DNA from 3 places in the Lysinibacillus sp. GW821-FHT14F06 genome. Region 1 is predicted to be linked to each of the others. Evidence: riboswitches for the same ligand, from Rfam matches in the RefSeq annotation. Region 1 holds a riboswitch; each other region holds the start of a gene.
The links. A riboswitch is a leader RNA that binds a small molecule or an ion and turns the genes downstream of it on or off. The one in region 1 is predicted to bind cyclic di-GMP.

Region 2: linked by a shared signal. The riboswitch ahead of AC1RNS_RS09930 (methyl-accepting chemotaxis protein) and the one ahead of AC1RNS_RS02805 (amidase) in region 1 are both predicted to bind cyclic di-GMP.
Region 3: linked by a shared signal. The riboswitch ahead of AC1RNS_RS09890 (hypothetical protein) and the one ahead of AC1RNS_RS02805 (amidase) in region 1 are both predicted to bind cyclic di-GMP.

The regions. Positions count from the first base shown of each region.
Region 1 covers NZ_JBXAPF010000002.1:113,734-126,156, reverse strand. The annotation lists gene AC1RNS_RS02840 (aromatic acid exporter family protein) at 1-840, shown strand, start outside; gene prli42 (stressosome-associated protein Prli42) at 858-953, opposite strand; gene mce (methylmalonyl-CoA epimerase) at 1,079-1,492, shown strand; gene AC1RNS_RS02825 (acyl-CoA carboxylase subunit beta) at 1,498-3,045, shown strand; gene AC1RNS_RS02820 (hypothetical protein) at 3,187-4,140, shown strand; gene AC1RNS_RS02815 (M20/M25/M40 family metallo-hydrolase) at 4,703-5,818, shown strand; gene AC1RNS_RS02810 (chemotaxis protein CheW) at 5,845-6,333, shown strand; cyclic di-GMP riboswitch class I at 6,467-6,554, shown strand; gene AC1RNS_RS02805 (amidase) at 6,598-7,485, shown strand; gene nspC (carboxynorspermidine decarboxylase) at 7,924-9,063, opposite strand; gene AC1RNS_RS02795 (saccharopine dehydrogenase family protein) at 9,060-10,289, opposite strand; gene AC1RNS_RS02790 (hypothetical protein) at 10,585-10,791, opposite strand; gene AC1RNS_RS02785 (methyl-accepting chemotaxis protein) at 10,994-12,423, shown strand, end outside.
Region 2 covers NZ_JBXAPF010000008.1:87,392-99,814, reverse strand. The annotation lists gene AC1RNS_RS09965 (PrkA family serine protein kinase) at 1-174, opposite strand, end outside; gene AC1RNS_RS09960 (M23 family metallopeptidase) at 483-1,484, shown strand; gene AC1RNS_RS09955 (methyl-accepting chemotaxis protein) at 1,773-3,467, shown strand; gene AC1RNS_RS09950 (ribosomal eL19 family protein) at 3,532-4,056, shown strand; gene AC1RNS_RS09945 (hypothetical protein) at 4,076-4,759, opposite strand; gene AC1RNS_RS09940 (sodium:solute symporter family protein) at 5,326-6,822, opposite strand; gene AC1RNS_RS09935 (SDR family NAD(P)-dependent oxidoreductase) at 6,848-7,600, opposite strand; gene AC1RNS_RS09930 (methyl-accepting chemotaxis protein) at 7,584-9,341, opposite strand; cyclic di-GMP riboswitch class I at 9,448-9,533, opposite strand; gene AC1RNS_RS09925 (hypothetical protein) at 9,746-9,940, opposite strand; gene AC1RNS_RS09920 (YehS family protein) at 10,160-10,654, opposite strand; gene AC1RNS_RS09915 (alpha/beta-type small acid-soluble spore protein) at 10,844-11,041, shown strand; partial or broken gene AC1RNS_RS09910 (MFS transporter) at 11,102-12,304, opposite strand.
Region 3 covers NZ_JBXAPF010000008.1:77,926-86,126, forward strand. The annotation lists gene AC1RNS_RS09875 (hypothetical protein) at 188-1,261, shown strand; gene ltaS (lipoteichoic acid synthase) at 1,652-3,604, shown strand; gene AC1RNS_RS09885 (tRNA dihydrouridine synthase) at 3,973-4,935, shown strand; cyclic di-GMP riboswitch class I at 5,111-5,197, shown strand; gene AC1RNS_RS09890 (hypothetical protein) at 5,380-5,754, shown strand; gene AC1RNS_RS09895 (hypothetical protein) at 5,798-6,511, shown strand; gene AC1RNS_RS09900 (methyl-accepting chemotaxis protein) at 6,554-7,651, shown strand; gene AC1RNS_RS09905 (S1C family serine protease) at 7,912-8,201, shown strand, end outside.

The DNA of each region.
Region 1 (12,423 bases):
AAGAAAAAATCCCTTCATGCTGCTTATACACGATTTGTCGCAAGTATTATCGGTATGCTTTATGCCTTTTTGAGCTTTGAGCTATTTTCATATCACCCATTCACACTAGCGGGGATGCTCATTATTTTTATCCCCACAATTGTGTCATTGAAGGTAGCAGACGGCTTTGTCTCAAGTGCGGTAATTATTATGCATATTTATGCTGCTGAAAAATTTTCATGGACATTGGTTTCTAATGAATTTACTTTAATGGCAATTGGCTATGGGACAGGAATAGCGATTAATATGTATATGCCAGATATTCAAAAGGAATTAAATTACTATCGAGTTAAAATTGAGGAACTATATAGTAAAATTTTTTTAGAAATTGCTAACTATTTAAGAGAAGGCGATACATTGTGGGATGGACGAGAAATAATTGAAGCCATTACAGCTTTAAATAATGCGAAATCATTAGCCTTTAAAGATGTTGAAAATCATTTTATGAGACGAAAAAATGATTACTATGTCTATTTTGATATGCGTGAACAGCAGCTCGAAATTATTGAAAGAGTACTCCCAAAAATAACGGCGTTACCTGTTATAGTACAAGAGGCGACGATAGTGGCTGACTTTGTTCAAGATCTTGCTGAGCATGTTCATTCAGGAAATACGGCTAGTCATTTTAGGGAGAAGCTAGAGCAGGTTAGGAAAGATTTTGCCCAGTTACCGCTGCCGCAAAATCATGAGCAATTTTTAGCACAGGCAGCGCTTTATCAATTTATCGAAGAAATGGATCGGTATTTAGAAATTAAACAGTCTTTTAAGGGTTTAAAGGTAAAGAAAGAGCGCCCGCAGTAATGCGGACGCTATGCCTTTTATGCTAACATGGATAAACCAAACGCTAGAGATGAAATTACCATGATCGCTATCATTGCATAAACAACGATTTTTTGAAATTTTTTATTGCTCATATGCTCGTTCGCTCCTTCTTTTCTTATAAATAGTTTAGCAAATCTGAAAAATTTCTCAAGTAGTAGAGTTTTGACAAAAAAGTCTGTAAAATAGAAGATGTACCATAACAGAAGGAGATGTCACCATGGAGAAAGTAGACCATATTGGGATTGCGGTGCGTGATCTTGATGAACGCATTACATATTATACAGAAACTTTAGGCTTAAAGTTGTTAAAAGTGGAAGAGGTTGAATCTCAACAGGTTCGTGTTGCATTTATAGATGCTGGCAACGTGAAAATCGAATTATTGGAACCGATGAGTGAAAAAAGTGCCATTCATGGATTTATCGAAAAACGTGGAGAAGGTATTCACCATGTAGCTTTCGGTGTGACAGGGATTCGTGAGCGTATGGCAGAGCTTCGTGAAAAAGGCGTACGTCTTTTATCAGAAGAGCCAGGACCAGGTGCTGGTGGCGCAGAGGTAGCCTTCATGCATCCTAAATCATCTTTCGGTGTGCTGTATGAATTATGCGATAAAAGTGGAAAAGGGGATAAGTGATTAGTATGGATATGTTCGACAAAATTAATGAGTTATATGACCGTAAGACGGTAATTGAACTTGGTGGTGGCTATGAGCGCATCGACAAGCAACATGAAAAAGGTAAATTAACTGCTCGTGAGCGCATTGAATTATTGCTGGACGAAGATACATTTTTCGAAATCAACCCATTCATTACACACCGTACAGTAGACTTCGGTATGGATAAGATGGAAGGACCTGGTGATGGTGTAGTAACTGGTTTCGGTAAAATTAATGGACGTTCTGTTTACTTATTCTCGCAAGATTTCACTGTATTTGGTGGAGCGCTTGGTGAAATGCATGCGAAAAAAATGGCCACAGTAATGGATCTTGCTGCGAAAAACGGTACACCATTCATTGGTATTAATGATTCTGGTGGTGCACGTATTCAAGAAGGTGTACTTTCACTTGATGGATACGGTCATATTTTCTATCGTAATGCCATCTACTCTGGCGTAATCCCTCAAATTTCAGTAATTATGGGACCATGTGCTGGAGGTGCTGTATATTCTCCAGCCATCACAGACTTTATCCTAATGGTTGATAAAACATCTCAAATGTTCATTACAGGACCTAAAGTAATTGAAACGGTTACAGGTGAAAAAATCTCTGCAGAAGATTTAGGTGGTTCTAAAGTAAATAACGCTGTAAGTGGTAATGCCCACTTCCGCGCACCATCTGAAGAAGAAGCAATCGATCAAATTAAAAAACTATTAAGCTATCTTCCACAAAATAATAAAGAAAAAGCACCACGTCAGGCACGTCCAGAAGGTGATGACTACCGCCCTGAAATAGTAGATACTGTGCCGATCGAAACAACTCGCCCTTATGATGTACGTAAAGTAGTTGAGCAAGTAGTGGACGAAGGCTCATTTATGGAAGTTCACTCAGAATTTGCGAAAAACGTAGTAGTAGGTTTTGCACGTATTGCAGGTGAATCAGTTGGTCTTGTATGTAATCAACCAAAAGTACTTGCTGGTGGACTAGATATCGATTCTTCTGACAAAGCGGCTCGTTTCATCCGTACTTGTGATGCATACAATGTTCCAATCATCACATTTGAGGATGTTTCTGGCTTCTTCCCAGGCGTTAAACAAGAGCATGGTGGAATCATCCGTCATGGAGCAAAAATCCTTTATGCATACTCTGAAGCAACTGTACCGAAAATTACAGTTATTTTACGTAAAGCATATGGTGGTGCTTATGTTGCGCTTAACTCAAAATCAATTGGAGCTGACCTTGTATTTGCTTGGCCGAACGCTGAAATTGCGGTTATGGGTGCAGCAGGTGCCGCAAATATTATCTTTGCTCGCGAAATTGCAAAATCAGATGATCCAGAAGCAACACGTGCAGCGAAAATTGAAGAATACAAAGAAAAGTTCGCAAACCCATATGTTGCAGCATCTCGCGGTATGGTAGATGATGTTATTGATCCACGTGATACACGTATTAAGCTAATTCAAGGCTTAGACATGCTTTCAAATAAACATGAATCACGTCCAGAGAAAAAACACGGAAACATTCCACTATAAAATTTGTACAAGCCCAGTAGCCATTCGGTTGCTGGGTTTTCTTTTGACTGAAAGAAAATGACGAAAAATGATAATAGATGACAGATAATTGAAACATTTATTCTTTTCATCCGTACAAATAAATAAGAGGAGTTGGGATGAATGGAATGGAGACAATTACAAAATGAACAGGAAACAATACATGCACAATTAAGAAATGCCAATAAATTAAATGAACAAAAACGATTAATTGAAAAGCAACTTGAGCGTGCACAACAGGACATTTACAAACATTCTATAGCACTCAATCACATTCGAACGAAACTCGATAAGTTAGAAGGCTTTTCGTTTATGAATATGATTCGTACGTGGACGGGGCAACAAGATGAACTACGAGCAGAGAAAATTGATAAAGCAGCCGTTCTTGAATTAAAAATAAATGAAGCAAAAAAAATGCAAGAAGATTTAACAATTGATTTAGCACAAGCTAAGTCAAAGCTTACTCAAATTAATGAACAACATTTACAAGAAGCTTTAAGCCAGCTGAATGCTAGAAAGAAGGGTTACTTACAAGTACATGAGCCAGAGCAAGCAAAAAAATTAGAGCAATTAGCGCATGAAGAAATAGTAACGAAGCAACTAATTGTGGAAATGAAGGAGGCAGAAGAGGCTGGTGAAACTGCATTAACAAAGCTTGGGCAAGCGGCAGCTTCTCTACATTCTGCTAATGGTTTTTCAACATGGGATACGTTTTTGGGAGGGGGACTCATTGCTACGCATTTAAAGCACGATGCACTTAATCAGTCTGAAAATTATCTTCATGATGCTCAAATTGCTTTACAGCGATTTCATAATGAGCTTCTGGACGTCCATGATTTATCAACGAAATCATTACATGTTGAAACAGATGGTTTTGTCAAATTTGCAGACTATTTCTTTGATGATATTTTCTCAGCCTGGTCTGTCCACTCTAAAATTTCAACTGCTAGAGAGCAGGTATCTCGTGTGCAAGATGATGTACATAATACAATTTGGCGTTTACAGGATAAGCATCATAAAGCGGTTGAACATCTTCAGTCACTTGAGCGAGAGAAAGAGGCTATCTTCCAACTATAAGAAGCTTGTGAAAAGGGATAATCTCCCTCTTTCACAAGCTTTTTATCTTCATTCAGCAAATGTTTTTTGTATCGAAAGCATAGCGGCAGATACAGAAGACTCCTACCTCTACAAGTGGTGAGATGAATGCGGTTTTGTTTCCTTTTCAGTGGGTGTCCAAATACCTACTGAAATAGCGGAACTCAGTCTAAGAACGCCACGTCCTGTGGCAACGACTTAGTGACCAACATCATGTTGCTGTCGCTGCGTTAGCACTACGCTTTCGCACAAAAAACATCTGTTGGCCCAAAGCCTCCAGCGGATGTCACGGAATCGGAAAGGAGTTAATAAAGGATGTTAGCCTAAAATCATCGCGTCCATGCGATAACGCCTAACTGACCTGCCTCACGCAGGCCTAAGCACAAAGCCAATTCCGGACGCAATTATGCTGAGGCATAATTGATCTCCTTCCAAAAATTAGTCTCGTTCTGCTAGTGAATTATTTCAACTCCTCAAACGTTGTGCTAAAATAATACATATACTATAACGTGGAAATACACGTAAACTAAGGGAGTCTTACAACATGACAAGTCGTTTAGTAGAAGAGTTTTTTGAGCTGGTACAAATTGATTCAGAAACAAAATATGAGCATGTGATTGCGCCGATTTTAATCGACAAATTGACAGCGCTTGGTTTTACAGTAGAACAGGATGATGCTCATACACGTAATGGACATGGAGCAGGCAATCTATTGGCTACTTTAAAAGGTTCTTTGGATGTTGAACCAATTTATTTTACTTCTCATATGGATACAGTTGTACCAGGGAAAGGGATTAAGCCTTCTTTACGTGAGGATGGTTATATTGTGTCAGACGGTACCACAATTTTAGGGGCTGACGATAAAGCTGGGCTAGCGGCACTGTTAGAAATGGTGAAGCGTTTAAAAGAGCAAAATATTGAGCATGGGGATATTGAATTTATCATCACTGCTGGTGAGGAAAGTGGACTTGTTGGTGCTAAAGAATTAGACCCATCCAAAATTAAAGCAAAATACGGCTTTGCAGTGGACAGTGATGGTAAAGTGGGGGGAATTGTTACAGCAGCACCATATCAAGCAAAAATCTTCGCTAAAATTATTGGCAAAACTGCTCACGCTGGTGTGGCTCCAGAAAAAGGAGTGTCAGCAATTACAGTTGCTGCGAAATGTATAGCACAGATGAAGCTAGGCCGTTTAGATGAAGAAACTACAGCAAATATTGGTCGTTTTGAGGGTGGCCAGGCTACGAATATTGTATGTGATGAAGTAAATATTCTTGCAGAGGCTCGTTCAATTGATAAAACGAAGCTCGATGCTCAAACGAAGCATATGCAGGAGACATTTGAACAAATATCTGCATCACTTGGAGCAAGTGCTGAAGTAGAAGTAAAGCTGATGTATCCAGGATTCCGAGTAACTGAAACAGATAAAGTCGTTCAAATCGCAATGGCAGCAGTACGAAATATTGATCGCACACCAACGTTAGGGATTTCTGGAGGAGGATCAGATGCAAATGTAATTGCAGGATTTGGTATCCCTACGGTCAACCTTTCTGTAGGCTATGAAGATATTCATACAACAAATGAAAAAATTCCAGTAGAAGAATTAGAAAAATTAGCAGATTTACTAGTTGAAATTGTTAAAGAGTCTGCAAAAAAATAACAGCAGAAATTGAAGGATGTGACCGCATGGAGAGTGTAAAGGCAGTAGTTTTTGCTTGTGGAACTGAGGAATATGCAGTGCCTGTGGAACAAGCAATTTCGATTGAAAAATTAGAGCATATAACACCAATTCCTCATTTACCTAATTATCTTCTAGGCTTCACAAGAATTCGAGGTGAGCTTGTCCCAGTGCTTGATTTTGAACGTATTCTTTATAATCGTTCTTCAAATGCTGCAACAGCACGTATCATAGTCTTGAATACAGATGTTGTGAATTATGGATTACTTGTAACAGAGGCCCGTGAAATTCTAGATTTTGACACGTCTATCTTACAGCAGATGGGGCTTGTCAATTATTCAAAAACACGTTATTTTACAGCTGTAGCAAACTTAGAAAATCGTATGATTACTTATGTGGACCCAAAAATTCTAGTCAATTCACTAGAGGGAATTCGGGAAATTATTAATTATTTGCATAAAATGCTTGAAAATGAACAAGAAAACGTAGATGCTTGAATGCTCTACGTTTTTTTTATTTTCTATAGTAAAAATAACCTGTATGATTATTAGTCGATTTCACCGTATTTATAATTATTATGCATTTTTCCTACAGACATTTTCATTTGTCCAATGTATGATAAAAGAAAACAACTGTAAAAGGCAAACTTGTCGAAAGGGAAGGGCGCAAAGCCATGAGTCTAAACACTATTCTAGTGCATGATCGTCAGGTTGCCAGGTTCTATTATAGGAGCCTTGGCGAATAGAATGGAGCTGTAAGATATGAAACGTTGTTCAATATTAACAGTAACTATTGTTATTTTTGTTACGATTGCCAATACGCTCGGATTACCAAATGGGAGGGTAGACGCAGTGACCATGGAAGATAAGGCCACTTGGTTATGGGATACTTCAAAAATTATTGAGGATGAGGCAGGAATACTCTCGTTTTTAGAGAACAAACAGGTAAACAAACTGTATTTACAGATTGATATGGATATAGCAAATGCCGACTATAAGCGCTTTATTGGTCACGCTTCAGCAAAGGGCATCAAAATATATGCATTGGACGGAGCGCCAGATTGGGTATCTAAAGAAGGCTATAAAATGCAGGATCAGCTGTTTGATTGGTTATATACATACAATAGAAATGCTGAAGTAACAGAGCAATTTTCAGGTGTTCATCTTGATGTAGAGCCATATTTAAATAGTGGTTGGAGTCATAATCAGAAACAAACAATTGAATCCTATCAAGCACTTCTTACAAAAGCCAAAAGGGAAACCAAGCAGTTACATTTACCTTTGGAAGCAGATATGCCATTTTGGTTTGATGAAATTAAATACAACAATCAATTTGGACGAGGATTACTAGCAGAGTGGGTGATAAACCAAGTAGAGAGCGTTTCTATTATGGCTTATCGAAATGCTGCAAAAGAAATTATTAAAGTTGTGCAATATGAAGTAGCCTATGCAAAGAAAGTTAATAAATCCATTGTTATTAGTGTTGAAACAGGAGCATTAGATGATGGTCAAAATATTACTTTTTTTGATGATGGTGAAGCCTATATGACTAAACAACTAGCACTTGTTCAGCGTCACTATGCCAAAAAAACAAGCTATCAAGGGGTTGCCATCCATCATGTTGATAGTTGGATGAATATGCAGCCATAATAAGAGCAAAGTATACTTAAAACTATACTAATTATGCTAACAAACGTAGAGGGCTAGAAACTCTACGTTTTTTTATAGGTATTTTGAAAAAAACGTATGATGATATTTAACAAGAATTGGAGGCATTAGCAATGAAAGATGAAAACTTGCAGCAAGCACTCAAGAAGAGATGAAAAAAAAGGAATAGAACAAGGATTTAAAGCAGTAGCAAAAATATGATTGCAACGGGTTACAGTAATGAACAAATTATGCAATTAACCAGCTTAACTATAGAGCAAGTATTGCCGTTAAGAGCTGAATTCAAAGTTGAATGCTGTAAAACACTAAGACTATTATTCTTGAATTAGGAGAAAAGTAATCTTTTTAAAACCCCAAGAAGATAATAAAAAAACACCTCCAATCTAAGAATTAAGCTTAGCTGGAGGTGTTTGACATTGATTAAGAAAGTCGACCGCTGTAGTCTTCAAATTTAAATTCTCGAATAACTTTAATACCTTCTTCATCATTGTAAGAAACGATTGAAGGTAAGTTGACACCGTTAAACATATGGTTTTTGACCATTGAATAATGGGCCATATCCGTAAATACAAGACGGTCACCTGGTTTTAATGGCTGCTCAAATGAATAATCGCCAATTACATCACCAGCAAGACATGTAAGTCCACCTAGGCGATATGTGTGAGCTAATTCATTGGCTTGACCAGAACCGATAATCATTGGACGGTATGGCATTTCAAGTACGTCAGGCATATGACATGTTGCTGACGTATCTAAAATAGCAAGATCCATCCCATTTTCTTGGATATCAAGCACGGTAGCTACTAAATAACCAGTATTAAGGGCTACTGCTTCACCTGGCTCTAAATATACAAGCAGTTTATATTTTTCTTGCACATAATTAATGATGTTCACAAGCTTCTCTACATCATAATCTTCACGCGTAATATGGTGGCCACCACCAAAGTTCAACCATTTCATTTGGTGTAAAACATCACCAAATTTTTCTTCTACTACTTCAATAATACGCTCTAACGTATCTGAATTTTGTTCACACATCGCATGGAAGTGTAAGCCATCAATGCCGTCAAGCTGGGATTTATCAAAGTTAGCTAAAGTTGTTCCAAGACGGGAATTCGTATAGCAAGGATCGTAAAGTGCTGTTTCAATTTCCGAGTACTCAGGATTCACACGAATACCACATTCAATTGTTTTACCAGCAGTTTTCACTTTATCCTTGAACTGAGCCCATTGGTTAAATGAGTTAAACACGACGTGATCCACATAGCCAAGAAGCTCGTCCATTTCATGTTCAATATAAGCAGGAGCATAAACGTGAACTTCTTTGCCCATTTTTTCATAGCCAAGACGTGCTTCATGCAGTGAGCTGGCTGTTATGCCTGCTAAATATTCCCCTACTAAAGGGAATGTTGAATGCATAGAGAAACCTTTAAGGGCTAATAAAATGCGGCAGCCTGTACGATCTTGAATTGATTTTAAAAGCTCAAGATTTTTTGTTAATAATCGTTCATCCACTACATAAGAAGGGGATGGAACTTTTGAAAAATCAATTGGTTTCATCGGCTTAATTCCTTTGCATCTAAATCAAGGTCAAGTAACTCTGGGTTATGGCTTTCTTGCCATGGTAGACCCCATTTATTTAATGCATCCATAAATGGATCTGGATTGAAATCTTCTACATTCCAAACACCTGGTTTGCGCCATTCACCGTTCATGACAAGCATTGCACCAATCATAGCAGGTACGCCAGTTGTGTAAGAAATCGCTTGTGAACCAACTTCGTTATAGCATTCTTCGTGGTCACATATGTTGTACACATAATACGTTTTTTCTTTGCCATCTTTTAGACCGCGAATGATACAACCGATATTTGTTTTACCTTTTGTACGTGGTCCAAGAGAAGCTGGATCTGGTAATACCGCTTTAAGGAAGTGGATTGGTTGAATCATTTGACCTTCAAATTCGATAGGTTCGATTGATGTCATGCCAACGTTTTCTAATACTTTTAAGTGTGTTAAGTATTTTTCAGAGAACGTCATCCAGAAGCGGATTTGTTTTAAACCTTTGATATTTTTCGCAAGTGATTCAAGCTCTTCATGGTATAGAAGGTAAATATCTTTTGGACCGATTTCCGGTAAGTTATAAACTTCTTTTTTCTCAAGTGGTGCTGTTTCAACCCACTTGCCTTCTTTCCAGTAACGACCATTCGCTGTAATTTCGCGAATGTTAATTTCTGGGTTGAAGTTTGTTGCGAAATGATAACCATGATCACCCGCATTTGCATCCACGATATCGATATAGTGGATTTCATCAAATTCATGTTTTTGCGCATGAGCTGTGAAAACGCCTGTTACACCTGGGTCAAAACCGCTACCAAGTAATGCAGTTAAGCCAGCTTTTTCAAACTTCTCTTTATAAGCCCATTGCCATTTATATTCAAATTTTGCCGTTTCAGGTGGCTCGTAGTTTGCAGTATCCACATAGTGCACACCTGTCGCTAAGCAAGCATCCATAATCGTTAAGTCCTGATAAGGTAGTGCAACGTTAATGACTACATCTGGTCCGAAAGCTTTAATAAGCTCAATAACCTCTTCTGTATTGTCTGCGTCTACCTGTGCAGTATGAATTTTTGTTTTTCCGCCGTCTAGTTTTTCTTTTAGAGCGTCACATTTTGAAACAGTCCTACTTGCGATACAAATTTCCTCAAATACGTCCGAATTTTGAACACACTTGTGTACCACAACACTGGCAACTCCGCCAGCTCCGATAATCAATGCTTTACCCAATTGTCTACCCCCAAGTTCATATAAAGTATTGTCAAACAAGCTGATTATACAGAAAATTGATTTACTACTCAATCATTGTTTTTAAATTTTCTACAAAAAAATTTATTTTTCTACAACAATTGGACTTATTTTATCCTGATAAAGCCGAATGGTTCATCAATAAGTCAATGGGAAATAGAAATCTACCAGTGATCGACGTCTCTCTTTAGTAAGTATAGTTAGGAAAAAGAAGTTCATAAAAAAATCCCTTAGCTACTAGAGCAGGAAGGGAAAAATTCAACTAGATTTAATTTCATTAACCATCAAACCGATTTGAAATTTGTTTCTTTTCATCTCCCCATACATAGAAAAAAATCATGAGCAATGTACTTAAAAAAGCCATTACAAGGGCATAAGTACTGAGGGCAACATCCACTTGACTTTGCATAGCATAAATGAAAATAGCGCCTAGTGTTAACAAATTTCCAATAATAAGAGACACAACATGAAAACGTCTATTCATAGCAAGCCCTCCTAAATGAAGATTTTATGCCCAACAGATGAAGATATAATGCATCAATTATCTCACAATTCAGAACTTTATCCAACATTTTTTCATTCTATTATTTAATAAAAGATGCTTTTTAAATACATCTTTTTATAGTATGATAAGAAATAAAGATGAATATTCATAGATTTTTACTAGAAAGGGGAGATGATGAATCGTGAAATTACGAAATTCATTAACTTTTCAACTTGGAACGATCATTGCTGGTATCTTAGTGGTGATGCTAGGAATTACATCGTTCGCTACATACATAACTGCTTATAATAAATTATATGATGCGGCGGGAATCGAGGCATATGGATGTGCCAATATAACAACGGGCTTGATTCGCCCAGAAGATATGGAACAAGCACTGAGTGGGGAGCAAGCGGCAAAAGAGCGAATTGGCAAGGATTTAAATTGGACAACAGGACACAAAGATATCTTTCAAACTCAATATATTTTAACGCTAGATGGTACGTTGTTAGCCTTAGACGATCATTTGGCAGAGAAGGGCTTTGCACCTGGAGATACGTTTTACATGGACACAGAGGCAATCCAATTATTACTTGAGAATAAGCACCCAACTTACTCGGAACCTTATACATATGGTGGAATGGAGCGATTATCAGGCTATGCACCTATTTTTAAGGATCATGACACAAGCAAGGAAATCATTGCCATCAGTGTCATTGATTTCGATGCTACTATTGTGAAGGAGCGAACTTGGGATGTTGTGCGGAGTGGTATTTTAATTAGTATTTTTCCAATGTTAATTGCTTCAATTATTACAGGACTTTTAATCCGTCGTAAGGTTAAGCCTATTACCTTACTAATTCATCAGGCTAAGCAAATAGCAAATGGTAATTTAGCAGTAGAAGAAATGAAGGTAAAAAGGAATGATGAGGTAGGAGATTTAGCAAGCACATTAGATCGTATGACTGTAAACTTACAAAATATGATTATGACGATGCGCGCTACTTCTATTACATTAGCCACGAACGCTGATGAAACCGCTAACACATTAAATGTTATGTCAAATACGATTCAAGGCGTTGCGCACAATATCTATGAGGTAACAGCGACTGTAACGGAAGGTCTGCACCATGCGGAAAATGCAACAGGTGTACTTACATCCCTCGCAGAGGATTTACAAGCTATAAAAGTGAAAGCAGATACAAGTGTTGAAACCTCTCGAGGGACAATGAAAATTGCCGCAGAAGGAGAGCAGCTTGCTAAAGATATTAATAATGATATGACTTTAATCCGTAATGGCTCTGATATGGTCAGTAACACCGTCAGCAATTTAGTCACATCAGCAACGCGAGTTCAAGCTATTACGACATCCATTGCTGGTATTGCTGAACAAACCAACTTGCTGGCTTTGAATGCCTCCATTGAAGCAGCAAGAGCAGGCGAACATGGCAAGGGCTTTGCAGTCGTAGCAGAGGAGGTTCGAAAACTTGCAGAGCAATCTAATCAAGAAGTATTAAAGGTTGACCAGCTTATACAAGAAATTATGGGGCATATTCGGCAGGTTACTTCTTCGACGCAGGATAATACAAAATATATCGAAAAGGGAACAAAAACAGTTCGTTTAACTGCTCA
Region 2 (12,423 bases), on a different contig from region 1:
CCCATCGCGTTCCTCTACACCAGCGCTTTTTATCATATTGTAGACGCGTGAATGGGCCGTTTGTGCAACTTCAGGTCTTTCCTTAATGATGCTCAAATAATCTGCAAATGTACCTTCCCACTTCAGCCGATTTTCTTCTTCGCGATAGCTTTTCACTTTATCTAAAATGTTGATAGCCTTCCCTCCATTCAGGGCTTGATTTATAACATAGTATGAAGTAAATGACATTATGATACCCAATACTTTTTCTTTGCCAAAGTTTCTTCTTATTGTTTCTATTATTTACTCCATACTAGGATGGAGTTAACGCTGAATAAATCAAGCTGATGCCAATCATTTTCCTCGAATTTTTATTTAAAAAAGGCTACATAGTATTAGTTTAATTTAGTAATGTACTACAGCAATCCACTTCTTTTCCCACAAAAAGTGCTGAATGAAGAAAAAAAATTCGGTTATTCTAACGGTAGAAAGGAGGTCCATTAGTGAATCGCCACTTTATTTTTCTTTTATCATGGATATTATTATGGAGTTATACAAGCCCCACCATTGCTTTGGCAAATGAAAAACCCTCAGAAGAAGAAATTTTACAGCAGCGCATGACCTACTATGTTCAATTTGATGAATTACTCATCCCATGGCATTTCTTAGCCGCCATTGACCAATATGAACGCAATCTGCAATCGGTTCGCAAGGATATACCCAAAAGAGATGGTTTTATCGCCATTCAATTTTCCGATGAATATTGGTCAGGTGCCTTAAATCCAATAAAAGAAGATACCTCTCCAGAAACGATAAGTTATTTTGGAGGAATGGGTTTAGATGGCAACGGTGATGGTGTTGCCAGTCCAACAGACGATGCAGATGTCATATTTTCAATGGCAAGTTTTTTAAGCAAATTTGGAACAACTGACGAGGATTTTAAATTAGCGTTATGGGATTATTATGGAAGTGAGGAAGCCGTTAATCAAATCTTCGCCATTTCCACTATGTATAGACATTTTAAAACAACTGAACTTGATGCTCATACCTTTCCAATCCCTACAAATTACAATTACAGTTATCGAGGAACATGGGGAGATAACAGAGGCTGGGGTGGACGACGCATCCATGAAGGAACTGATATATTCGCAAGCTACGGAACTCCTGTAGTATCTACTTCGTATGGTGTAGTGGAAATAAAAGGCTGGAACCAATTTGGCGGTTGGCGAATAGGCATCCGCGATAATCATAATTCATATCACTATTATGCCCATCTTGGTAGCTATCATAAGGATATTAAAGTAGGTGATATTGTCGAGCCTGGCACTGTTCTCGGTTATGTTGGAAGCTCTGGCTATGGCAAGGAAGGTACATCGGGAAAATTCCCACCTCATCTGCATTATGGTATCTATAAATTCAATGGACGTACAGAATGGGCATTTGATCCATATCCTTCATTATTACAATGGGAACGACTAGCCAAAAAGGCAAAGGTAAAACAGTAATTTGAGTAGCACTTGATGCATTTGCAGCAAGTGCTTTTTAGGTATAAATACTTAACAAACGGAAAATTTTTTCAAGAATATTTTGAAAACATATACATTTAACTATCAACAAGACTTTCCTTCATTTGTTATTGTACTAAAAAACTATTTTAAATTTTCCCATTAAAAGGACTTATTTATATATTGAATTAGTTATAAAATAATATTTGTACTATAATAATTTACATGTTAACACATCACTAAAATATGCTAGTATTTCAAAATTAAACAAGCAAAAGGATGGGAAAGATGAAAGGGATACTTCAGTTTAAAACACTTAAAGCAAGGATCTTAAGTGCATTTCTTCTATTGTTAGTTTTTGTTGTTTGCTTCACGACCTATACTTACACTTCTAATACTCAGATGGAAAAGCAAGCAAAAGGTTTAGTAAACGAAGATTTAATTGTTATGACAGCAAGTAAAAATTTAGCCATGTCTATGAGTGTTCGATTATCTTCGGCTTTAAGCTATGTTATATCAGGCGACGAAAAATACATAGAGACGTTTAATCAATATCGACAAATTGCTGAGGAAAGCAATAGTATTGTAGAGAAATTTGAAAATACACCAGAGCGTGAAAAATTAGTAGCAATGGCACGAGAATGGAGTAATCGTGTAAATACTCAAGTATTTGATGTCTATAAAAGAGGCGACAAGGAATTAGCATTACAAAATTTAACAGCTATTAATGATCTTGTAACGGAAGTTCGCATCGGTTATGAGGAATTAGCAAGTAACCGTTCAGAATCTATAACAAAGGTTGGGAATGAAGTTGTCACTACAAGCTCAAGCAATAAAACAATTGGAACGATAGCTAGTATTGTCTTGACGATTACTGGCATTGTTATTGCCATTATTACAGCAAGTAAAATTTCAAAGCCCATTACCATTGTTTCAGAGCGTATGAGTGAACTAGCTGACGGTAATCTTCGTCATGATCCACTTATTGTTGATCAACGAGATGAAATAGGTCAATTAATGCTTGCCGCAAATGAAATGAATCAAAAATTAAAGCAAACGATTAGCTCGATTCATACTGTTTCAGAAACTGTAGCAGCTAGTAGCGAGGAGCTTGCTCAATCTGCCAATGAGGTTCAAACGGGAACAGAGCAAATAACTGTAACAATGCAGGAGCTTGCCTCTGGTACTGAAACTCAGGCATCTACTGCAGGTGATTTAGCGGAAACCATGACATCCTTCCAACGCAGTATTCATGACACAACACAAGAAGGAATTGAATTGAAGGAGCATTCAGGTCATGTTCAAAGTTTAACATCGACAGGTAAAAAATTAATGATCCAATCAACACAACAAATGAATGCGATTAATGAAATTGTTTTAAATTCAGTAAGAAAAGTCGAAAGTTTAAACGACCAATCAGCAGAAATTTCCAAATTGGTTTCTGTTATTGATGATATCTCAAACCAAACAAACTTACTTGCTTTAAATGCTGCCATTGAAGCGGCTCGAGCAGGAGAGCATGGAAAGGGCTTCGCAGTGGTAGCCGACGAGGTGCGTAAGCTGGCTGAGCAAGTCCAATTCTCTGTGACAGATATTTCAACAATCGTTAGCCGCATTCAAGGGGAGACTGGCAATGTAACATCGGCACTCCAATCAGGCTATGAGGAAGTAAAAAAAGGATCAGCCCAATTAAATCAGACGAATGAAACCTTTGAACAGATATCAGGTGCGGTTGAGGATATGATTCTCAATATTAATGTCATTTCAGAAAATTTAAATAAGCTAGCCCAAAGCTCTGAGTCCATCAATACCTCTGTCGATGAAATGGCCTCGATTTCCCAAGAATCTGCAGCTGGTGTGGAGCAAACAACAGCAACCGTAGAAGAAACCGCAAGTACTATGGAGGAAATTTCAAGAAGCGCAAATCAGCTCGCTGGTATGTCTGAAGAGCTAAACAGTCAGCTACAACAATTTAAAATCTAAAACTTGGTACTTCTTGATAACTGTTATTTTTTAGACTGCTTGGCTGTTCTCGCCCTACCTACCCTTGCAGTTTGCGGGGCTACCCGAGCAGTTTGCGGGGCTACCCGAGCAATTTGCAGGGCTACCCGAGCAGTTTGCGGGGCTACCCGAGCAGTTTGCGGGGCTACCCGAGCAGTTTGCAGGGCTACCCGAGCAGTTTGCGGGGCTACCCGAGCAGTTTGCGGGGCCACCCGAGCAGTTTGCGAGGCTACCCGAGCAGTTTCTTGCCCTGCCCGAGCAATTTACGGGGCTACCCGAGCAATTTCTTGCCCTGTCTGAGCAGTTCGCGAGGCCACCTGAGCAGTTTCTTGTCTTACCTGAGCGGTTTGCGGGGCCACCTGAGCAGTTTCTTGTCTTACCTGAGCGGTTTGCGGGGCTACCCGAGCAGTTCGCCAGGCCACCTGAGCAGTTTCTTGTCTTACCCGAGCAGTTTGCGGGGCCACCTGAGCGATTTCTTGTTCTGCCTGAGCAATTCATGGGGTTGCCTGATCAGTTTCCCGCCCTACCCGACTTTTTATCAGAAAAAGCTATCTCGATCTATTTTAATTAATCGAGATAGCTTTTAAATTTTATTGCCAATGGCGAATTGGTACCCTTTCAAGTTCATAACGTTTGATAATCACACTTATCTTCTGATACCATTTCTCACATAGCTCTAAGGACTCAAGGTACTCGTCCTCCTCCCTAGAAATTGGCTCCTCCTGATTTAAAAAAACATATTCTAAAATAGGATCTGATAAATTATCAGCTACAATTTTCAAAGTTAAGTGAGAGACTGTATTATACTCAGGATCATCTTCATCTACTTCCTCTACTTCAATCTCCTGATCCTCTAATAAAGAGCCGCTTATTAAATGATTACTAGTTCTTGCAATAAATATTTCGTCTTCCACTATTGCCACTTCATATATTTTATTGAAGGGGATTACTTTTTTTATCAATTCTTCTTCTAAATCTTCCCTATTTGCGAGATAAAGTGTATTCGTCGGTTCGTCTAATAATAAAGCACTTAAGCAATCCTCTGCTAGGATGCACTGTGTATGGGGAATTGCCAACAGCTCCCGTTTACTTGCATCCCTCAAATCATTTAGCCTACTTAAATATCTATTACGCTCTTTCACGTAATGGACACTTCCGACAATAATTAGACCTAAGCCTATAAAAAAATACAGTCTATTAAATAGAATCGACTCAACTGCTTTAGCTAATAATAAATAGATAATCCCTAGAAAAAAGACAAAAAAGGTTTTCATCTATATCCCACCCTCAAAAAGATAATTGATAGAACATTACAATCATACATAGTAGAAATTCTATTCTACTAATAACCTTTTCATTCTTATATTTCATGGGTATTTTCATGATATCGGCAACAAAAAAACATGAGGTTATCAGCCCAAAGCCTTGCCACTGTTACCTAATTCTATTTTAAATCTATTCTGCATGGACGTGTATAAAGGGGCTTAACTTTAGTGGGATCCAATACACCATTGTTATAAACATAGATGTAAATTGATCTTGCTCACGATATGTTCATGCAACTACTTGAAAAGACATCTAATCCCAAAACATATGAACAACATACGTCCATTTTAGAAAAAGAAAAAAATATTTGTATTTTTAAAAAAACATGGTGTCTATGGACTTACGAAAACTAACGCTCCTCTAGAATCGTTCATTTGACATTTTAAAGATGAAACAGGTTTAAAATTATATTAAACAATAAATCAAAAGTGGACTTAAAAAAAGATGATGCCTGCACAATACAGACATCATCTCTCTCAGGTTTTTAAAAATCCCTTTACAAACAGGATTCTTTTTAATTAGATTGCTCCATTAACTCTTCCTTACTTCCTACATCATCTAAGCTCTTATCTTGTTCAATCCTATGCATTTCAAGCACATGCTGTGTAGGAGGTATCAGCAAGCTTACTACTACGATGGTAATGCCTGTAATCACAACACCTGAGAAGACAGGGGCCTGCCATAACTCGTTTAATAAGCCTAAGAAACCTTCAGATTGGATATTGAGGCTCGGTACATATGTCAATGATGTCACGATATAGTATACAAGTCCTACTGAAATACTAGCCCAAACTGCTGGCGTACTTACTCGTTTCCAGAAGGGGCCTAGCACAATTGGCCAGAAAATTGTTACGAATATAATATCCCATGCTAAATACGCTAAATCAATTACTTTTTGGAAGCTCACTGCAAGCACTAAGCCTAGTAAAGCACTTGCAAGAATAATAGCACGAGAAAATCTTAATAGCTTTTTAGGATCTGGATTACGGTTAATAAAGTCTAAATAAATGTTTTTTGTCACAATTCCTGAAGTGGCAACATAGCATGCAGCTACCGTTGACATTCCCATAGCAGCCATTGCTGTTAAAAAGATTGCCGCTAATAATGGAGGGAAATAGCCTTGCGCAAATGTAAGCATTAATGTTTCTGGATTTGAACTATTAGGATAAATGGTCTTGAATGCCTCTCCTAACATTCCAGGAATCCAACTGATTGCAATAATAATTGATCCAGCAATAATCATACTGAGCTGTGCTACTTTCGGGCTTTTGGCAGCAGCTACCCTTTGTCCTAAATCCACTGCCGGAATGTCGCCAAGTGCTAGCACAAGATAAAGCGTCCAAAACTCTGCTCCAGCCTTTTCGAATAATGTACTGATATTCCACCATTCAGGATTAAATGTAACATCTGGATAATAGAACAAAATGAAAATCGTAATTCCTAAGATTCCTGCTACTGCAAGAGCACCCTGTACAATCTCCGTATAGGCTACTGCCCATAGCCCACCAATCACTGAATAAAGAGCCGTTAGTGATACAAATAGTAATGCGGCAGGAACAAAATCAATTTGTAAAAGCTGCTGAATAATATATGTTCCACCCACAGTTAGCGCAGCTGCATTAAAGACACCAAAGGCTATTGCCATCACAACTCCTGTATATGCACCTAGCTTCTTACTACCATATCGTAATCCATAGTAATCTGCTAATGTCCATCCCTTCAATCTTCGTAGTGGCTTTGTCCAGATGAGTGCACCAAGAATCATACAAGTGCCTAAGCCACCCATTGTTGCTGAGCCTTCAAAACCTCCACTTGTATAGCCTGAACCTACAGCGGCAAAAAAGAAGGGTGCGGCTAATAGAGCGGCAACTAAGCTTCCTGTTACGACAGATAACGGCATGCTCCATCCAGCAACAATTAAATCCTCAGCAGTATGTACACGCTTATAGCCTTTATAGCCAATATAATAAATAAAAATTAAGTATAAGCTAAAGATGATTATATTTAACATAAGTATGGCTCCTTAGTTTTTCGCTTTATCCATTCATAACCACACCACCATTAGGCGTTAAAAGCTGGCCTGTATAGAAATTCGCATTTTCTGAGGCTAAAAATAGTACACTCTTTGCAATTTCCTCTGGTTGTGCTAATCGTTTTAAAGGATATTTAGCGGACTCTTCCTCTACGTAGTTGTCACCAAATTCCTTAAGGATATCTGTAAATGTTCCACTAGGAGCTACAGCATTGACTAGAATAGAAGGAGCTAATTCTCTGGCTAAAGCTTTTGTAAAGGCGTTAATTCCACCTTTAGCAGCCGAATAATGCGTAAACTCTTCACAGCCTAAACTACCAATATCAGAGGAGATATTAATAATTTTTCCACTGTTCTGTTCCTTCATTCTTTTTGCTGCTTCACGACAATTATAGAAGCAACCATATAAATGCACCTTAATCATTTTATCCCACTGCTCGTCAGTCAAATCTGTAATACTTGAAGCCTGAGCAAATCCGGCGTTATTGACAAGAATATCAATCGCTCCTAAATGTGTATCCATATATTGATACATGTTTTGCACTTGCTGAGAATTTGATACATCTGCATTGAATTTTAAAGCCTGCACGCCAAACTGTTCTGCTTGTGTACGAACTTCTTCTGCTTCCTTGTCATCCCCAATATAGTTGATTAAGAGATTGGCACCGTGCTCGGCAAAGCCTAATGCGATAGCTTTGCCGATGCCTTTACTTGAACCAGTAACAAGAACATTTTTTCCTTTAAAATTTATTTCCATAATGATCATTCTCCAATTTGAATTTTGAAACGAGTGCCTGCAATTCTTCTGCTGTTTTTCCTAATGAAGAAGATGCCTCTTTTACTTCCTGCATTGCTGTCAATTGATCTTGTGTTGCTGTTGAAACATTTGATGAGAATTCTGAAGACTGCTCTGCTGATTGCTTAATGTTATTTACTGATGCAGCGACTTCCTCAGATGAAGCAGATATTTGCTGAGACGCAGCAGATATTTCGCGAATTTGGCTTGCAACCTCTTCAGACGAAGTGAGAATTTCCTTAAAGATTTCTCCTACCTCATTGGTAAATTCCATACCAGCCTTTACATCCTCTTTACCCTTTTCCATAACCGTAATAGAAGCGTTTGAATCAGCTTGAATTGTACTAATTAAATTGTAAATTTCAGTAGCAGATTGTGATGATTGCTCTGCTAAACGTCTTACCTCATCAGCCACCACCGCGAAGCCCTTTCCATGCTCTCCAGCTCTAGCTGCCTCAATAGCGGCATTCAAGGCTAGTAAATTTGTTTGATCTGCGATGGCAGTAATTAGGCTTACAATATCGCTAATTTTTTTCGTATTGAAATGTAATCCATTGATGGTTGTGCCGATTTGTTCCACAGAGCCGTTAATTAGCTCCATCTGTGTAATTACTTGCTGAACAACTTGATCCCCACGTTCAGAAGCTTGAGAGGCAGCAATAGATGATTCAGCTGCTGTATTAGCAGAGTCGGCAATTTGCTGAATGCCTGTCGCTGTTTCTTCCATTGCAGCCGCTGTTTCTTCTGTCATTACCATAGAAGCCTCAGCATTTTGTGTAATTTGTCTCATATCCTGAGCAATATTTGTGGAACTGTTAAAGGTCTCACCTGCATGCACTGTAAGCTGATTAGCTGCTGAGGATACATTGTTTGATGTATTTCTTATATTTAATATGATGTGTTGCAAATTGGACACCATCTTATGAATAGATGCAGATAAATTCCCAATTTCATCCTTCGTAATTTCTAAATCAACATTCATCAATTCACCGTTTGCCACTTGATTGGCTACATTCACCACTTTCTTTAATGGCTTTAATAAACGATCAATAATTATGTAAACTAAAATTAATAAAATAACAATACCAATAACAGCAATCACAATCTGTTTAGTGACACTTTTTTTTATAATGGTATTAATGTAATCCGCAGAATAATCAATTCCCAATAATGCTATTAGTTGGCCGCTATCATCCTTAATAGGACTAAAAACTGTTCTCCATGAACCAAAAGGATCTTGGAAAATATCAGTTACCTGTGTACTGTTATTTTTAATAGCCAATTTAGCTGTTTCTACATGCTCATCTGCTAAATCCGTAAAAATTTCACCTGCTTCATACACATCATTTAAATTTGTCGTATAACCTATCGGGTTGACGCCACCCTCATCTTTGACATCCCATATGTAGCTCCAACTCATAATTCCTTGTTCCTCTTGAATTTTATCGAGTTGCTTTTGAATTTTTGTAAATTTAGAGTTGGTTTCACCTTTTTCAGTCAATAAAACTTTTATTTCATCACTATCAAGATTCATGGCTGTTAATAACCCAACACTTTTTAACTCTTGTTCTAAATCCACAGTCATTCGATTGTTTAATTCTCTAATACTTTGTGTAGTAATCACAGTTATTAGAAGTAAAACAATAACGCTAACTGTTAGTAAAAGTTTGTTTTTTAATGAAGCATTTTTTAAGAACTTCATTACTACTTCCCCCTTATCGAATTTTTTATAAAAAAATAACCTATTTCACAAAAAGAAATAGGCAACAAAGAATATAACTAGCATTATATGTACGTAACTAGCAATCTTTTGCAACCCAGCCATCATAGCATTTATTGCCTTAGACCCGTGGCTTTGCGTCTCTACTTTTCAGTAGATTTGCCTATCTTTTTCCTCCTCAAATTAACACAATGGGTAAAAGTAGTCAATGGAGCCAATTTAAAATACTCATATCTTAATACTAATTTACCATCAATTAACAATCAAAGAATGATTATAATGACACACAAACACATAAAAAGAGCAGCTACAAGTAGTTTAAAATTGTAGCTGCTCCTATGTTTTATATTCACTTACCCCTAAGTGTCTATTCCTATTAAAGTAAACTATACGTTGTGTGTCATAAGTAAGATTGTTGGTGTAAAAGATAAAACAAACATACATAAATACCATACTGATGTACGACGTAATGAAAAACGAACTTGTTTTTTCTCTGCATAAAAGATGTCTAATATAATTGCAACAATGAGTGGCGTACTAACACATGCAATAGCAACTAATAAGATGTCAAAATAAACCATAAAAGCACCCCTCTGTTCATAAACATTTATTTTTCCCGTTTGTGACAACTTTGTGTCATCTAAAGTGTACACAATTCCGTCACATTTTGTCAACTAGATTTTAATAAGAAAATTGTGATTTTCGCAGTTTATTTGTAACCTTATAGAGCTATTTATGTAAGATTACCTATTAAAACAGCAGCTACAAAACTGTAGCTGCTGTTGTTTTAATATATCCATTTATTCTCTATATTTATATGTTAGCCCTCTTAAAAAATTTCTCACGAATCGATCGCCACATTCCTTATAGTTGCGATGACTTGGATTTCTTAAAATGGCGCCCAATTCACCCTTTGAAACATTAACACCACCATCATATAAAATATTCAACATATCCTCACTTGTTAATGCTAAAGCAATTTTTACTTTCTTTAGTAACATATTATTTGGACTTTCTTTTCCTGAAATCGGTTGTGCTCCCTCAGCTTGTCCTGGTTTAGAAGGCTGTGATCCTCGCTTAAATGTGATGAGCCCATTTAAGAAAGCCTCAAGCATTTTATTATTACATTTGATGTATTCTTCTGGTGCTTCTTGCTCATCATTAACTTTAATAAGCATGTTCAGAACTTCATCTTTTGTAAAATCCATGCCACCTAGCTTAAAAATTTTAACCATATCTGTATTTTTGATATCTAATGCATATCTTAAACGAATTAAAATATCATTATTCGTCATTTAATAACCTCCATTTACTTAGAAAAAACTAATTTTAATTAAGTTTCACTTTATTATAGCAGAGACATTCACATTTTTAGCTCCTTTCCACAAAGTTACTTTACTATAGTAATAAGAATATGCATTTTCCTAAGTTAAATGTATGAAATGCTCACTCTCGACCATTCTAATCACAAGGAGGTGAGCAAAATGGCTAATCGTAGTTCCAATAAACTTCAGGTACCTGGTGTACAAGAAGCTGTTGATCAATTAAAGTATGAAATCGCACAAGAATTTAATGTACAGTTAGGGCCTGAAGCCTCTTCTCGCGCAAACGGCTCAGTCGGAGGAGAAATCACAAAGCGCCTCGTAGAAATGGCAGAAAAACGTTCAAAAGGTTTATTATAATAACAATTTTAAAAGAACGAATCCCTTTTGATAGGATTCGTTCTTTCGTGATGTAATTATTTAATCGATTGGTTGTAAAATCTCGCTAGAACCTTTCTGAAGTGTTAGCATCACTATAAAGGAAATACAGTATAAGATAGCTAAATAGATCATTACAATCGTCATATCATAGCTTTGAAGAATATAGCCAACAAAGATAGGTGAGAAACCACCTATTGCTCTACCGAAGTTAAAAATTGTATTTGTTGCTGTACTGCGAATTTGCACAGGATAGAAGCTACTAATTAAAGCTCCATACCCAGCAAACATTCCATTTGAGAAGAAGCCAACAATCGCACCTCCGATTAATATCGCTGCTGCACCAGTCGCAAAGGAATAAAGGAATTAGGCACAAGCAGAGGCAAGTAAAAAGATACCAAAAGCACGCTTTGCCCCAAATCTGTCCATAAACCGTCCAAATGTTAACATTCCAATAATCATACCAACTGCGGTACTAATTGTCCAAAGAGCAGAGCTTGACACAGAGAGCCCCTGAGATTTCTGTAGCATGGATGGCAGCCAAATCATTAAGCCATTGTAGCCAGCTATTTGAACAGTCGCCATTAAAATAAGAGAAAGCGTCGTTATTGTAATACGAGGCGAGGCAAATAATAGTGCCAATTTTCCTTTCTCTTGCTTTTGGTTTACATTGTTCTGTGTTGCAAGCCACTCTGGTGATTCCTCCAGATTTTTACGTACGATAAAGGCAAAAATTACTGGTAATAATCCAACAAAAAATAAAGCTCTCCAACCAAAAGTCGGTAAAATGATAGCACTCAATAAAGCTGCTAAAATAACCCCATATTGTGCCCCTACACTAACATAAGAAGAAGCTCTTCCTTGTTTATTCTTTGGCCAAGCCTCAGCCACAAGCGCCATTCCAATACCATATTCCCCGCCTGCGCCAAGACCAGCGATAAATCTATAGACATAAACTTGTTCAATACTTGTTGCTAATCCTGTTAAAGCTGTACCGATTGCAAACAATATCACGGTATACGTAAATACCTTTACCCGACCATATTTATCTGCTAGCACTCCGAAAATAATACCACCTAGCAGCATTCCAATATTCGTAATGGATGAAATCAGTCCACCTGTTGCAAGATCAATGTTAAATTCTGCAATAATCATAGTCATGGCAAAAGAAATAAACATAATGTCCATTCCTTCTAACGTTAACCCAGCCACCGATGCAACTACAGTTTTTTTACGATAATCCATTCTTTGTAACCTCCAGTATTCTAGTTGTCTATCTCTTTTAGTTATTCGAGTGAATGGATTATAAGTATCTTGTCCATTCTCTTTTGAAGCCTCACAGAACTTCCATTAAAAGAGGGATA
Region 3 (8,201 bases), on a different contig from region 1:
GTTTTGAGTAAAAAAGTCATAATAAAAGACCACTCTGATTTGTGCTTTATTGATTAATACTTTTTATCACTGGTTAGAGAAAAGAAGTTGTTCAAAATAATGATATTAAAATGGATTGGAAATACATTCTTGTGAGTATGTATGATAGTATAGTTTTTATATATTCTTGTGAAAGGGAGGAATTTAATTGGGTAAAATTAGGGATTTGTGTAATCAGGGGTTCACAATACCAGATTTGAATAGGAAATATGAATCAATAGCATTTTCGACTTTGAAAATAGCTTTAAAATCATATTTTTCAACCTACCAAAGTATGTCTCATAAAGGATCAAATTTAGTAGAGTTAAAAGATAATGAACATACTCCTGAATATATTGTAAATTATTTTGAAACAATCATTCATTTTCAACATTTCTTTGAATTAATCATTATAGATAATTTAAAAGAGAGAAACCTCTTATCAACTATTGATCAAGAACATTATATAAACATAAATGAAAAAAAAGAGATAGTAGAGAAAATAAAAAATGGGCAAGAAGTGTCAAATTTAGAATTAGAAGAATTAATCACTACAAGGTATATAAAATTATTGAAGAAACTTAAAAAACTAAATTTAAATGAATTATCTTTTTTCAAGGATCCAAGTACTCAGGAAGTATTAAAACAATTAGCATATTTAAGAAATAAAATACTACATAGAGGTAGTTTTATTTTAATATACAAAGACCTGGATATGTTTATTGGTAAATACATTTTACCTATTGTAATAAAAATTATTAGTTTGCAAAAATATTCAGAGTTAAAAAGATTTTGGATATATAGACAGAATGAATTAAAGATTGATCCTATTGATAAGATTATTAACACTTTTAGAGGTAAAAACCCAAGCTCAAATCACATAGCATTTTTAAAAGAAATGGGGCGTGCTGCCTACCATAATCCACATTCTCATGGATTTGGTTATTTGAAACCGAAAATTGCTAATAACGCGATAGAACTAGCTAATAAAGCAGTTCAACATGAGGATAAAGGTAGTTATATTATTGAATGCCCTGTGTGTAGTACAAAATCATTAGTAAAAAGTTTTGAGTATAACTTTGAAAAGGAAGATTTTGAAAGTAAAAAAGTAAAATGTTATTGTTGTAGTTTCGAGCTCCAATCTTCAGGAATGAAAAATCCAAAAGAATATGGTTATGATGAAATAGATGATTTTTGGTATAAAGAAAAACTTGAAGGGGATAAGAATAAGACCACTCAATGATTGAAGTGGTCTTGCTACAATTATCGCCAAAAATTACAATCTCATTTTTAGTATTCGGGTTTTAAAACCATGTTGCAAATACATTCCACCCATTGTGAAGCAGTGGCATGGTTGAGCTTAACAGAGATATAAAAGTAAAATATATGGAATAAAATACCTTGCAAATGTTTGTTAAAAAACTAACATTTGCAAGGTATTTTTTTATGACAAGATTTATATGAATTAGCAATAATTATACTATTTGTCTTTTACGCTATTAACAACTTGACAGAAATCTAAATGGGGAGTAAGCTACATAAGCTGCAAAAAAAGTTATTGTGAAGTAACATTTTTTAAAATGCAATACTTATTTTAGATTTAAATTTAGATAAGTAAAAGGCAGGTGCAAAAATGAGAAATCTAGTAAGTAAAAAAGATGATCTATTACACAACTTTTTAGGAATATATTTATTAGCTGTTTTAATGCTATGGATTAAAACATATATCAGTCAACTATCACAATTTGACCTAGGCGTGGAAGGAGTTATTCAACAATTCCTTTTACTAATAAATCCACTAGGCTCGGCAATGCTATTTCTAGGATTTTCATTTTTATTTAGAGGAAAACGAAAATATACATCACTAGTTGTAATTTACACTTTGATGTCTATTGTTTTATATGCCAATATTGTTTATTACCGATTCTTTAGTGATTTCATTACATTACCTACACTTTCTCAAACGCAGAACTTCGGGGATTTAGGAGGTAGTGTTCTTTCTTTACTAAAGCCTTATGATATCTTGTTCTTTGTCGATGTATTTGTCATGTTTTATCTACGATTTTCAAGAAAAATACAAAAAGATACTCAGCGTTTTGGCTATAAAAAAGCAATGACAATCATTGCATTTGCATTAGTAGTATCAATCGTAAATTTAGGACTAGCTGAAACTAGTCGTCCACAGCTATTAACGCGTGGTTTTGATAGAAACTATATTGTGAAATATCTAGGAATGTATAACTATACGATTTATGATTCAGTAGAAACGATGAAAGCATCTTCTCAGAGGGCTTTGGCGGATAGTAGTGATATTACAGAAGTGATTAACTATACAAAATCGAACTACGCCAAACCTAATGCAGAATACTTTGGTGCAGCAAAAGGAATGAACGTTATCTATTTACATTTAGAATCATTCCAAAACTTCCTTATCAACTATAAATTAAACGGTGAAGAAGTGACACCATTTTTAAATTTATTAACGAAAGATAAGAATACAATTTATTTTGATAATTTCTTCCATCAAACAGGTCAAGGTAAAACGTCCGATGCAGAATTTATGTTGGAAAATTCTTTATTTGGGTTACCACAAGGTTCAGCTTATATAACAAAAGCACAAAATACGTATCAGGCAGCTCCGAGTATTTTAAAAGATTATGGTTATACATCGGCAGTATTCCATGGTAATAACGGAAGCTTCTGGAACCGAAATGTCATTTATAAATCATTTGGATACGACAAATTCTTTGATGCTAGTTATTATAATACGGGTTCTTCAGATGATATGGCCGAATATGGTGTGTTAGATAAACCTTTCTTTGAACAATCTCAAAGTCTTTTAAGTTCCTTACCACAACCTTTTTATACAAAATTAATTACGGTAGGGAATCACTATCCATATAAAATGGATCAAAACTTAGTAACGATTGATAAAGCTAATACTGGAGATCCAAGTGTTGATAATTATTTCCAAACTGCTCGTTATGCCGATGAAGCAATCGAACAGGTCTTCAATCAATTAAAAGAATTAGGCTTATATGAGAATACGATGATTGTTCTTTATGGTGACCATTACGGAATTTCCGATAATCATAATGCAGCGATGGAACAAGTGATTGGGAAAGAAATTACACCATATGAAAGTACTAATTTACAACGTGTGCCATTATTTATACATGTTCCAGGAATGCAAGGTGGAACTAACCATACTTATGGGGGTCAAATAGACCTTCTTCCGACGCTATTACATTTACAAGGAATTGATACGCAAAAATTTGTTCAATTTGGCTCAGACTTATTATCAGAAGAACATAATGAAATTGTGCCATTTAGAAATGGAGATTTTGTTAGCCCTACGATTTATTCAATTAATGAAAAATATTATGATAATAAAACAGGTTTACTACTGGATGACAGTCAATTAGAGTCTGCGAAAGCTATCAAAAATGAAGTAGATCGTAAATTGGAATTGTCTGATAAAGTCGTGAATGGTGATTTATTGAGATTCTATACGCCAACAGGTTATACTCCAGTTGATCCTTCTCAGTATAATTACTCCAAAGATGAGAATGTAGAATCGAATTAATAGTTACAATTTGCTTGGCAGTTCAAGAAAATGTGTTTGATATCAAAGAGTTTATCATCTGATTGCTTTATAATATCTTACTGTTATCTTGAATTGCCTTTTATTTTTAGATAAGAAATAAAAGGCATTCGATACTTTGTGAAGCTGTGTCGTGGTTGGAGTTGACGTAATAGAAAAGCAGTTGATATAGAATAATCTATACCATCTGCTTTTTGCGATTTTCACAATAGTTTTTCACAAATTATAAATGTCCAAAAGTACTTGTGTTTGATAATAAGTTATGAAGCATGTTATAAGTGTAAAAGAAGCTTTATATTTTTTAACCGAGAGTTTGAAGTTGTATTATAGTGAGAGGATTTGGATTTGAAATGATAGATAATTTTTGGCGTGATTTACCACGACCATTTTTTGTGCTTGCACCAATGGAAGATGTGACAGATGTTGTTTTTCGTCACGTAGTAAACGAAGCTGGCCGACCGGATGTATTTTTCACAGAGTTTACAAACTCGGATAGCTATTGTCATCCAGAGGGCATGAAAAGTGTGCGTGGTCGTTTGATTTTTACAGAAGATGAACAGCCAATGGTGGCACATATTTGGGGGGATAATCCTGAATATTTCCGTCAAATGAGTGTTGGTATGGCAGAGCTAGGATTTAAAGGTATCGATATTAATATGGGCTGCCCTGTACCGAATGTGGCATCAAGAGGGAAAGGTAGTGGCTTGATTCTGCGTCCAGATGTTGCAGCAGAACTTATACAAGCAGCTAAAGCGGGAGGATTGCCTGTCAGTGTGAAAACACGACTTGGCTATAACGATGTAAACGAGTGGGAGCAGTGGCTAACACATATTTTAAAACAGGATATTGCAAATCTTTCTATTCATTTACGAACAAGAAAGGAAATGAGCCAAGTAGATGCACATTGGGAGCTCATTCCTGTAATCAAAAAATTACGTGACCGTATCGCACCAAACACACTACTAACAATCAATGGAGATATTCCTGATCGTCAAACTGGGCTAAAGCTTGCTGAACAATATGATGTTGATGGCGTAATGATTGGGCGAGGTATTTTTAAAAATCCTTTTGCTTTTGAAAAAGAGCCAAGAGAACATAGTAGTAAAGAACACCTTGATCTTTTAAGACTACAGCTTGATCTTCAAGATCAATATGCAGAAGTACTACCACGTTCAATCACTGGGCTTCATCGCTTTTTCAAAATTTATGTAAAAGGATTCCCTGGAGCTGCTGAACTCAGAAATCAACTGATGAATACGAAATCAACAGATGAAGTGCGTGCATTGCTTGATAACTTTGAAAAAGAATGTTGATGTTAGACAGTGAAATGATATAACTTTTTAGAAAGTGTTTGAGAAAAAATAAATGTAAAAACACTTCTAAATCCTGATGTTATTAGGAGTAAATTACTAAATGTCGACAAAAATTGACAAGTCCTTTATAATGTAATTGTAATATATCAATGTGATGTTAGTATTGTTTTTATAAAATTGAAAAAGGCAAACTTATCGAAAGGTAAGGACGCAAAGCTACGAGTCTAAAATCCCCTTGGATAATGATAGTCGGGTTGCCAAGATAATAAGTGTTTTTTGGCTATCCTAATTATGTTCAGGGATAGTTTTTTTGTGGGAAAAATGAATGGACAGATGCCAATCAATCGTAGAGACAGATGTAATTATATTGAAATCTATGTATTTAGTGATATTTATAGAATAATACTAACAGTATCAAATAAAGTTATAAAAAGGAGATCTGAGATGATAGTCGTTGATAAAGAGAAATATAAAATGGCGATTTATGAGGCAAAAAAAGAAGTTCACGTCCAAGTGATAGGGTTTATTAAAGCAGCCCTTGTAGAGCAATATTTAAAAGATTTGGAAGAGACAGTGGCTAGAGTACAGAAAAATACATATATATTAGTTTTTGATGCAACTTATCAATCACCCCTTCCTTCAAAGGTTTCAACAGAGCTAGGAGAAACACTTATGTTTTATGCATCCCTAGGCTTCAAAGAAATATTTATTGTTAACCCAGCCTCTAAAATTGCATATGTGCAAGTACGAAATGCTTTAGAGACAGTTAATTTTCCAGGAACAGTAGTCGACAATGTTTCGCAATTACCGATTCGTTAATCATTAAATAGCTATAGTCACATTTTGAAAAGAGGAATTTACGATGCAAACAATTCAAGAATTATATACATATGAAATCCTTACAAAGGACCAACCAGATTTAATTGAAAAGGCAGCAGAATGTTTAGCAAAAACATTTATTGGAGTAGATGTTGCTGGCAAATGGGTGCAAGAGCCGATTATCGGGTACGCCCTACAACTCCCTTACGAAGATTTCTATCAATTTACAAAGGAATATATTGAAGCAAATGTTCATCAGGGATACTGTGCTATTGCACTAGATAAAGAGCAAAAAGTCGTAGGCGCATTAGTTGGAGATACGAATGTCCTTGAAATTATGGAAGAGGATATTTTTGAAGGCACTTTTGTTAATATGAATATAGTCATGCATGTATTAGAGGATATTGATGAACGTTTCCTAGAAGATTATAAAAAACGTTATGGGAAAGATATGGAGGATGGAGAGGTATTACATTTATTTTTATTAGGTGTAATTGCTGAGCATAACCGTCAGGATATTGTACAAGGCTTAGGCGATATATTAGTAAAACGAGCAACAGAAGAAGGCTTAAGATTAGTATTAGGTGAAGCAACCAATCCAAAGTCAATGCGTTTAATGGAGAAGTATCATGGTCTGACAAAATATGTAGATATAGAAGGGAATTTTATTGTTCATAAATATGAAAGCAATGAACATCTAAACAGTATTCCATCGACTGTTGCAGACGGAATTTACATCATTGTAAAAGAACTATAAAATTTCATCACTAATACGTTAGTAGAATAGGAGATTTTTTTCATGGAAGCCATTATGCTAGGGATTATTGTAGTTTTAATATGTACATCTTTGTATTTTGCTTACCGCTATTTTTCACTTAAACGTCATGCCCATCTAAATAATGATGAACTAAATGGAATGAACGAATTATCAGCGGGTCAAGTGGGTGAACAATTTTATAAATTTGCAAAAAATGTTAATGATAAAGGTGAAAATCTTTCTGAACATGGAGAATACGCAACTGAGAAGGCTGATACTGTAAGGGCAGCAATCGATGAAGTCGGTAAAGGTTTAAAAAAGCAACTTGTTGCTACTGAAGAAAGCTCTACTTCTATCGAAGACATCACAGTGGCTATTGAAGAACTGTCTATAAGATCAAATCAAATTTCTGAACAATCGAATACGACGTTAGAATTAACGCAAGAAGGTAACGATAAGTTAAAAGAATCGCTGGTGAAAATGGAGCAATTTAATCAAACGATTAATACGACATTTGATGCAATTAATACACTTGGAGAAAAATCGTACGAAATTGGAAACATTGTTAAAGTAATTACTGGAATTTCAGACCAAATAAATTTATTAGCATTGAATGCAGCTATCGAAGCAGCCCGTGCAGGTGAACACGGTAAAGGGTTTGCAGTAGTTGCTGATGAAGTTCGTAAATTAGCTGAACAGTCGCGTCAGTCAGCCGATGAAGTTTCAAATATTGTAAAAAATATTCAAGATGAGACGAACAAAGTCGTAACTTCAATGAAGCAAGGAACAGAAGAGTTTGAACAAACAAATACAAAAATTCTAGATATCGGAAAGATGTTCGAAAAAATTGTAGATACTACAAAAATTATTGCTGAAAATAATGCCAATTCATCTGCAAGTACAGAAGAATTATCTTCAAGCTCTCTACAAATTGTGGCAGCTATGAAGGATATCTCTTTTATTTCTCGAGAGTCAGTTGAAATGTTTGAAGAGTTAGTTGGAATTAGCGATGATGAGTTAAATACAATGGAAAAACTAGTTCAAGAAGCAGAGCATCTTGTAGATTTAAAAAATGATGCAGAAAAAATACTTCTTTCATTAAACCGTGGTGTTGAAACTGTAGAAGCTAGAGCGGTATAAGAGGCTAATTAGGTGCCATTTCACAAAGAGAATTGCTAACAGTTAGTATGTCAACGGGATAGTTAAAAGGCGCTTTTATGATTGCCGAAATATTTAACGTTTAAGAAAGTAGTTTACTCAATGTTCAATTAAGCAAGAACGAGTCCAAATAGGGGGATTCGTTCTTTTTCATTTAATTGAAAAAAGGATTTAGAGAAATAGAAGAGAATTGTATATAAGTGCCAAATCTAAATTTACATGCTTATAGGAGTTGTATAGATATGATTGTGACAACTAGACCTTTAAAAATTAAATATAAAAAGCCAGACAATCCTCTTCAGGAATTTATGCAAAATATCCAATACAATAGCTCCCTTACAAAGGAAGTTGTTTTTCTACGATATATTGGTATACCCGATTCTGTAGATCTTTATATGAAAGACATTTTAAAAATGGATGAGTATTTTTATACTAAGAAGCAAAGTATGCTTTATTTACGATTACATAAACTTGAGGTCATTACCAATAAAAAAGATGTAGATCGATTTGCGGAGCTTTGGAGAAATTGGCA